Regions from separate parts of the Bradyrhizobium sp. USDA 4369 genome, predicted to be linked through region 2. Evidence: predicted binding sites of a transcription regulator. Region 2 holds the regulator's gene; the other holds the start of a gene.
The links. Region 2 encodes PhoB, which activates phosphate uptake and scavenging genes when phosphate is short. Its sites were predicted from a motif close to TGTCATNNANCTGTCAT; they were not measured.
Positions count from the first base shown of each region.

Region 1: the regulator PhoB is predicted to act here: its motif matches at 1,653-1,669, upstream of ACVIJ6_RS34585 (Orn/Lys/Arg family decarboxylase).

Region 1 covers NZ_JBSRYH010000001.1:7,600,127-7,603,533, forward strand. The annotation lists gene ACVIJ6_RS34575 (histidine phosphatase family protein) at 1-452, opposite strand, end outside; gene cobT (nicotinate-nucleotide--dimethylbenzimidazole phosphoribosyltransferase) at 452-1,507, opposite strand; gene ACVIJ6_RS34585 (Orn/Lys/Arg family decarboxylase) at 1,714-3,407, shown strand, end outside.
Region 2 covers NZ_JBSRYH010000001.1:551,779-555,185, forward strand. The annotation lists partial or broken gene ACVIJ6_RS02555 (HoxN/HupN/NixA family nickel/cobalt transporter) at 1-8, opposite strand, end outside; gene ACVIJ6_RS02560 (trypsin-like serine protease) at 189-1,505, opposite strand; gene phoB (phosphate regulon transcriptional regulator PhoB) at 1,601-2,308, opposite strand; gene phoU (phosphate signaling complex protein PhoU) at 2,325-3,041, opposite strand; gene pstB (phosphate ABC transporter ATP-binding protein PstB) at 3,075-3,407, opposite strand, start outside.

The sequences.
Region 1 (3,407 bases), 7.0 Mb from region 2:
GCCCGGATCGCACCGCCATGGCTGACCACCAGAACCGGCCCCGCCCCTGAATGGGTCAGAACACGGTCGACGGCGCGCGCCACCCGCGCCTGCAGGTCGGCCCAACTCTCGCCCTCAGGCGCCGGAACTACGGGATCGGCGTAGAACGCGGCAAGCAAGTCGGCTCCGCCGGCCTCGGCGGCAATGTCCCTGCGCTTCCGTCCGTCCCAGCGACCGAAGTGGAGCTCGCGCCAATCGCCATCGATCTCCAACGCACAGCCGGTCTGCCGCTCATAGTCCTCGGCCGCCGCACGCGCGCGTGCCAAGGGCGAACTCACGACGCCGCGCCACATCCGGCTCGCGGTCTGCCGCCTGACCTGGTCCCAGCCGTCATCCGTGAGCGGCGGGTCGGTGCGGCCGTCGAGATAACCGTCGCGCCCGGTCGTGCCGTGCCGCAGCAGATCAATCCTCATCACGCGTCGCGTCCCGAGACGGCGGCCTCCGCGAAGGTGGCCATGCCGTTATGCAGTGCGCAGGCGAGCCGGATGATCGGCAGCGCGGTGGCGGCGCCGGAGGCCTCCCCGAGCCTGAGGTCGAGATCGATCAGCGGATTGGCGCCGAGCGCCTCGAGCACGCAAGCGTGGCCGCGCTCGGCCGAGCGGTGCGAAAACAGCAGCCAGGGACGGCACGACGGATTGAGCCTGGCGGCCGCGAGCGCCGCGACCGAGACGATGAAGCCATCGACCAGCACCGGCCAACGCCGCTGCGCGGCGGCGATCATGGCGCCGGCCATTGCGATGATCTCGAAGCCGCCGACGGCGGCCAGGATGTCCGCTACCGCCGCGTCCGATGTCAGTCCATGCCGCGCCAGGGCTGCGGCAATGACGGCGGCCTTCTTGGCGCGCCCATCGGCGTCGAGACCCGTGCCGCTGCCGACGATGTCGGCCGGCGCGCAGGACAGCAGCGCGGCGGCGATCGCTGCGGCTGATGTCGTGTTGCCGATCCCCATCTCGCCGAAGATCACGAGCTGCGGCTGATGATCGGCCTGCCGCGCCAGCGCGCGGCGTCCGGCGTCGCAGGCGAAGGCAACCTCCTCCGGCGTGAGCGCCTGCTCGACACTGAAGTCGCGCGTGCCGCGGCGCGTCTTGTCGGCCACCACGCCAGGAACGGCATCGCTCGCCAGCGTGCCAACATCGACCACATCGAGCGGGCAGTTGAGTTGACGGGCGAGCACCGCAATCGCCGCGCCTCCCCCGGCAAAGTTGCGAAGCATCTGCACCGTGACTTCCGGCGGATAGGCCGAGACCCCCTGCGCCGCGATCCCGTGATCGCCAGCGAACAGCACGACAGGCGCCCGCTCGGCACCTGGGTGGTCCGTCGCCTGCAGCGCCGCCAGCTCGACCGCCACCTCTTCCAGCCGGCCAAGCGCACCGAGCGGCTTGGTCAGCTGCGCCTGGCGCGCCAGGGCCGCCCGCCGATGGCTCTCGGACGGCGCGGCACAATCGAGGGAGATCCAATCAGGGAGCACGATGGGTCCTTTCGGGTCGCTCAGCGTTGGGACGATTGCCACTGCGACAGGATCAAGACAAGCGCCAGGGCGCAATCGTGCTCAAGGTGCAGAATACGAACAAAGCGAGGCCATCGGCAGAACCGTCACCCGGAGACGGCCCGATTGTCATCCCATTGTCATCGAAGCCGTCGACAGGTGGCTGCCCACCCAGCCGAAAGACTCTCATGGAATACTTCCGCCGCTTCACCTTCCTGTTCGCCGCACCCGTGTTCGAGACCGACGATCTCGCCGGCCTCCGCTTCAACCAGATCATCGAGGAGATCCAGCGCTCCGGTTTCGAGGTCGTGCGCGCCCGCAAGCTGGAGGATGCCGAGATCGCGGTGCAGACCGACGCCGCGATCGGCTGCATGGTGGTGGACTGGGGCAAGAAGGGGCTGGAGGGCAAGACGGCGGCGCTGATCAACCTGATGCGGCGGCGCGGCCTGGATTTCCCGATCATCCTCTTGATTCGCCGCAAGCGGTTCGAGGACCTCCCGGTCGAGGTGCTCGACTTCATCGACGGCTACGTGTTCCTGTCCGAGGAAACGCCGGCGTTCATCGCCAAGAACCTGATCAGCCGGCTGAAGCAATATGCCGAGACGTTGAAGACGCCGTTCTTCGGCACGCTGGTCGACTATGCCGAGGAAGGCAACCAGCTCTGGACCTGCCCCGGCCATAATGGCGGCGTGTTCTACAGCCGCAGCCCGATCGGCCGGATCTTCGTCGAGCATCTCGGCGAAGCCGTGTTCCGCGACGACCTCGACAATTCCGTGCTCGATCTCGGCGACCTGCTGACCCATGAGGGCCCGGCGCTGCGCGCACAGAAGGAGGCGGCGCAGATCTTCGGCGCCGAGAAGACCTATTTCGTCCTCAACGGCACCTCGACCTCCAACAAGGTGGTGCTGGGCGCGCTGGTGACCGACGGCGACCTCGTGCTGTTCGACCGCAACAATCACAAGGCCGCCCATCATGGCGCGCTGCTGATCTCCGGCGGCGTTCCGATCTATGTTCCCACCGTCCGCAATGCCTGGGGGCTGATCGGGCCGATGCGCTGGGATCTGCTCGACGAGGAGCGGTTGCGGCAGCAGATCCGCGACAACCCGCTGGTGAAGGACCCCGAGGCCTGGCGCAAGGAGCGACCGTTCCGCGTCGCCATTGTCGAGCAGTGCACCTATGACGGCACGATCCACAGCGCCGAGATGATCCTGCAGCGCATCGGCCATCTGTGCGACTACATCATGTTCGACGAGGCCTGGGCGGGCTTCATGAAATTCCACCCGCTCTATGCGGGCCGTTTCGCCATGGGTCTTGCCGAGCTCGGGCCCGACGCCCCCGGCATCATCGCCACGCAATCGACCCACAAGCAGCTCGCGAGCTTCTCGCAGGCGTCGCAGATCCACATCAAGGATCGCCACATCAAGGGTCAGCGCCGCCGGGTCGAGCATCGCCGCTTCAACGAAAGCTTCATGCAGCACGCCTCGACGTCGCCATTCTATCCGCTGTTCGCCTCCCTCGACGTCGGCGCGCAGATGATGAAGGGCCGCTCCGGCGAAGTCCTGTGGGACGACACGATCCGGCTCGGGATCGAATTGCGCAAGAAGATCAGGGCGATGCGCCGGGAATTCGAGGAGAAGGAGAAGGATCCGGCGCGGCGCTGGTTCTTCGAGCCGTTCGTGCCGGACCGGGTGTCGATCCCCGACGCCGCCAGCCCGGGCGGACGGCACGACGTGGCCTGGGAGGCGATCTCGACCGACCAGCTCGCGACCGACGCCGCGCTGTGGCAGCTCGCGCCGGGCGAAGCATGGCACGGCTTTCCGGATCTCGCGCCCGGCTTCGCCATGACCGATCCGAACAAGCTCACGCTGCTCACGCCCGGCTT
Region 2 (3,407 bases):
ATCGTCATACTCAGGCAGGAGAGCAAGTCTCGCGCCAGTTGGCAAGCCTTGCTCCGCGAGGGCCAGATCAGCGTAGATTCACGCCGTTCACCCCCGTCTGGCCTGGACCGGCCTGCCTCCGTGGCAATTCGCTGTCCGGTCACGCACAAACAATGACCAGCCGCTGAAAACCTTCGCTCACCCCCGCCTTACCGGACCGAGGCGCTTTGCACGGCGATCTCGCGCCTGACGGCGGCCTCAAACCCGCTGGCCGGTGCGGCGAACATCAGCCGGGTCTCCTCATGGAACGCCGAGAAGATCCCGACGACGACCGTCTCGCCGCCGATCTCGGCCAGGATCGGCGAGCCCGAATAGCCGAAATTCGCCAAGCAATGCACCGTCAGCAACCGGCCATCCTCGGTCATGCCGGCGCTGCAATTGCGCTGTCCGGTCGGCGAATAACGCCGTTCCTGGCCGTAGCCGATCTCGGAAATGGTCCCGGCCGCCGTCGCCGCGGCAAGTTGCTCGCGCGTGAGCGCTGTGACCGTCACCGGCCGCGAAGGCAGCGCGTCCTTCAGAACGATCAGGGCCCAATCGGCGCGCGAGCGGTCAAGCGACCATTTGTCGTGCTGGATCGGCACGAAGTCCGGCGCCACGATCAGCTTGTCGGCAATCGACGAGGCTGCCGGCGTGCCCTTGTTCATGCCGGCCAGGAAGTGGACGTTGCCGGGACTGACCTGGGCGACGCCGTTGAAGACGCAATGCGCGGCCGTGAGCACCAGGCGCGGCGCCACCAGCGTGCCCGTGCACGAGCCACCCGTGCTGTATTGTGCCACGGTGACGACACCGATCGATGACGCCGGCCACGCCGTGGGATCCACGACCTCGCCGATATGCCGGTCGAGCCCGAGCAATTGCTCGGGCCGCGGATTGGCAATGCCTGCTTCGGCCGTTTCCGGCTTGGGCCGCCAGGCGGCGATGGCCTGCTCCGCCTGTCGACGCTGCGCCTCGCTCAGCGTGACTCGCTGGACCTCGCGGCCGGCGGACCGCACGCCATTTCGCCCCGCCATGACCAGCCAAGCATAGCCCTGCGCGACATCCTGCGCGACCACCCGCCCGTCGAGCATCATCAGGCCGAGCATATATTGCGACTGGGCGAAGCCCTGGGCCGCTGCGCGAGAAAACCACCGGCTAGCTTCGCCATGATCGCGGGCGACGCCTTCGCCATTGTAATAGGCGACGCCGAGATAATGTTGCGCGACGGCGAGGCCCTGATCCGCCGCCTTCCGGTACCAGGCCAGCGCCTCGGCGGGGTTGCGCGGCACACCCCAGCCGAACGCCTGCATGAAGCCGACATCGAACTGCGCCCGCGCATCGCCCTTGGCCGCCAACGGCATCAGCCGCCGCATCGCCATAGCTTGCTGGCCATTGGCCGCCGCGGCCACGGCATCCTCGAGTTCGGCGGCCGAACCGGGCACCATGCCGGCGAGCCACACGGCTAAAACGAGAGCAATTGTCCTGATCATCGCGTCCGCGGCATCCCGGTCATCATGATGGGGAGACCAGCAGACGGGATCAAGACGGCAGCCCCATGGCCGCGCGCAAAACGGCTGCCGCGGGCTTACGCCTGCTCGCTCTTGGCGAAGCGGTCGTCGAGCGCGTAGCCGGCGCCGCGCACCGTGCGGATCGGATCCTGCTCGCGGCCCGGATTGAGCAGCTTGCGCAGGCGCCCGATATGGACGTCCACGGTGCGCTCGTCGATATAGATGTCCCGGCCCCAGACGCTGTCGAGCAACTGCTCACGACTGAACACGCGGCCCGGATGCTCGAGGAAGAATTCGAGCAGGCGGTATTCGGTCGGGCCGAGATCGATCGGCCGGCCCGAGCGCGCCACCCGGCGCTTCTCGCGGTCGAGCTCGATGTCCCCATAGGACAGCACCGTCGCCAGCCGCTCCGGGCTCGCCCGCCGCAGAAGACCCTTCACCCGCGCCAGCAGCTCAGGGACCGAGAACGGCTTGACGATGTAGTCGTCGGCCCCGGTCGCCAGGCCGCGCACGCGCTCGCTCTCCTCGCCGCGCGCGGTCAGCATGATGATCGGCAGCTGCTTGGTCTCGGGCCGCGTCCGCAGCCGGCGGCACAGTTCAATGCCGGACAGGCCCGGCAGCATCCAGTCGAGCACCACGAGATCGGGAACGCGCTCCTTCAGCCGCGTGTCGGCCTCGTCGCCACGCCCCACAGTCTCGACCTCATAGCCCTCGGTCTCCAGATTATAGCGCAGGAGCGTGGTCAGCGCCTCTTCGTCTTCCACCACCAGGATGCGCGCAGTCATATCGAACGAGTCTCTCTCAGTTGCCGGGGACCGTGGTGGCGAAGCTCGTCATGTCGCCCTTCGGACGCTTGTCGACCATCGCCTGGCCCTCGATCATGTAGAACACCGTCTCCGCGATATTGGTCGCGTGGTCGCCCATCCGCTCGATATTCTTGGCGCAGAACATCAGATGGATGCAGAACGAGATGTTGCGCGGATCTTCCATCATGTAGGTCAGCAGCTCGCGGAACAGCGAGGTGCAGATGGCATCGACCTCCTCGTCGCCCTTCCACACCGCCATCGCAGCCGGCAGATCGTGCGCGGCATAGGCATCCAGCACCGACTTGACCTGCGACTGCACGAGATCCGTCATGTGCTCGAGGCCACGGATCAGCTTGAGCGGATGGAAATCACTTTCCAGCGCCGCAACCCGCTTGCCGATGTTCTTGGCGAGGTCGCCGATGCGCTCGAGATCGGTGGCGACGCGCATCGCGCCGACGATCTCGCGCAGGTCGACCGCCATCGGCTGCCGGCGCGCGATGGTCAGCACGGCGCGCTCCTCAATGATGCGCTGCAGCTTGTCGACCTCGGCATCGGCGGCGACGACCTTCTGGCCAAGCGCGACGTCGCGCCGAACCAGCGCGTCGACGGAGTCGACGATCAGCCGCTCGGCGAGACCGCCCATCTCCGACACGAGCCGGGTCAGATCCTGCAGATCGCTGTCGAACGCCTTGGCGGTATGTTCACTGGCCATGATGATCTCCTGAAGGCAATGATGCTGTCGGCGTCAGCCGAACCGGCCGGTGATGTAGTCCTGGGTCCGCCGATCGCTCGGCGAGGTGAAGATCTTGCTGGTGTCGTCGAACTCGATCAGCTCGCCGAGATACATGAACGCGGTCTTGTCGGAGACACGCGCCGCCTGCTGCATGTTATGGGTCACGATCGCGATCGTATAGTTCTCGGAGAGTTCCTGGATCAGCTCCTCGACCTTGGCGGTCGAAATCGGATCGAGCGCCGAGCACGGCTCGTCGAACAGGATCACTTCGGGCCTGACAGCCACGGTACGGGCGATGCACAGGCGCTGCTGCTGGCCGCCGGACAGCGACAGGCCGGAGGCGTT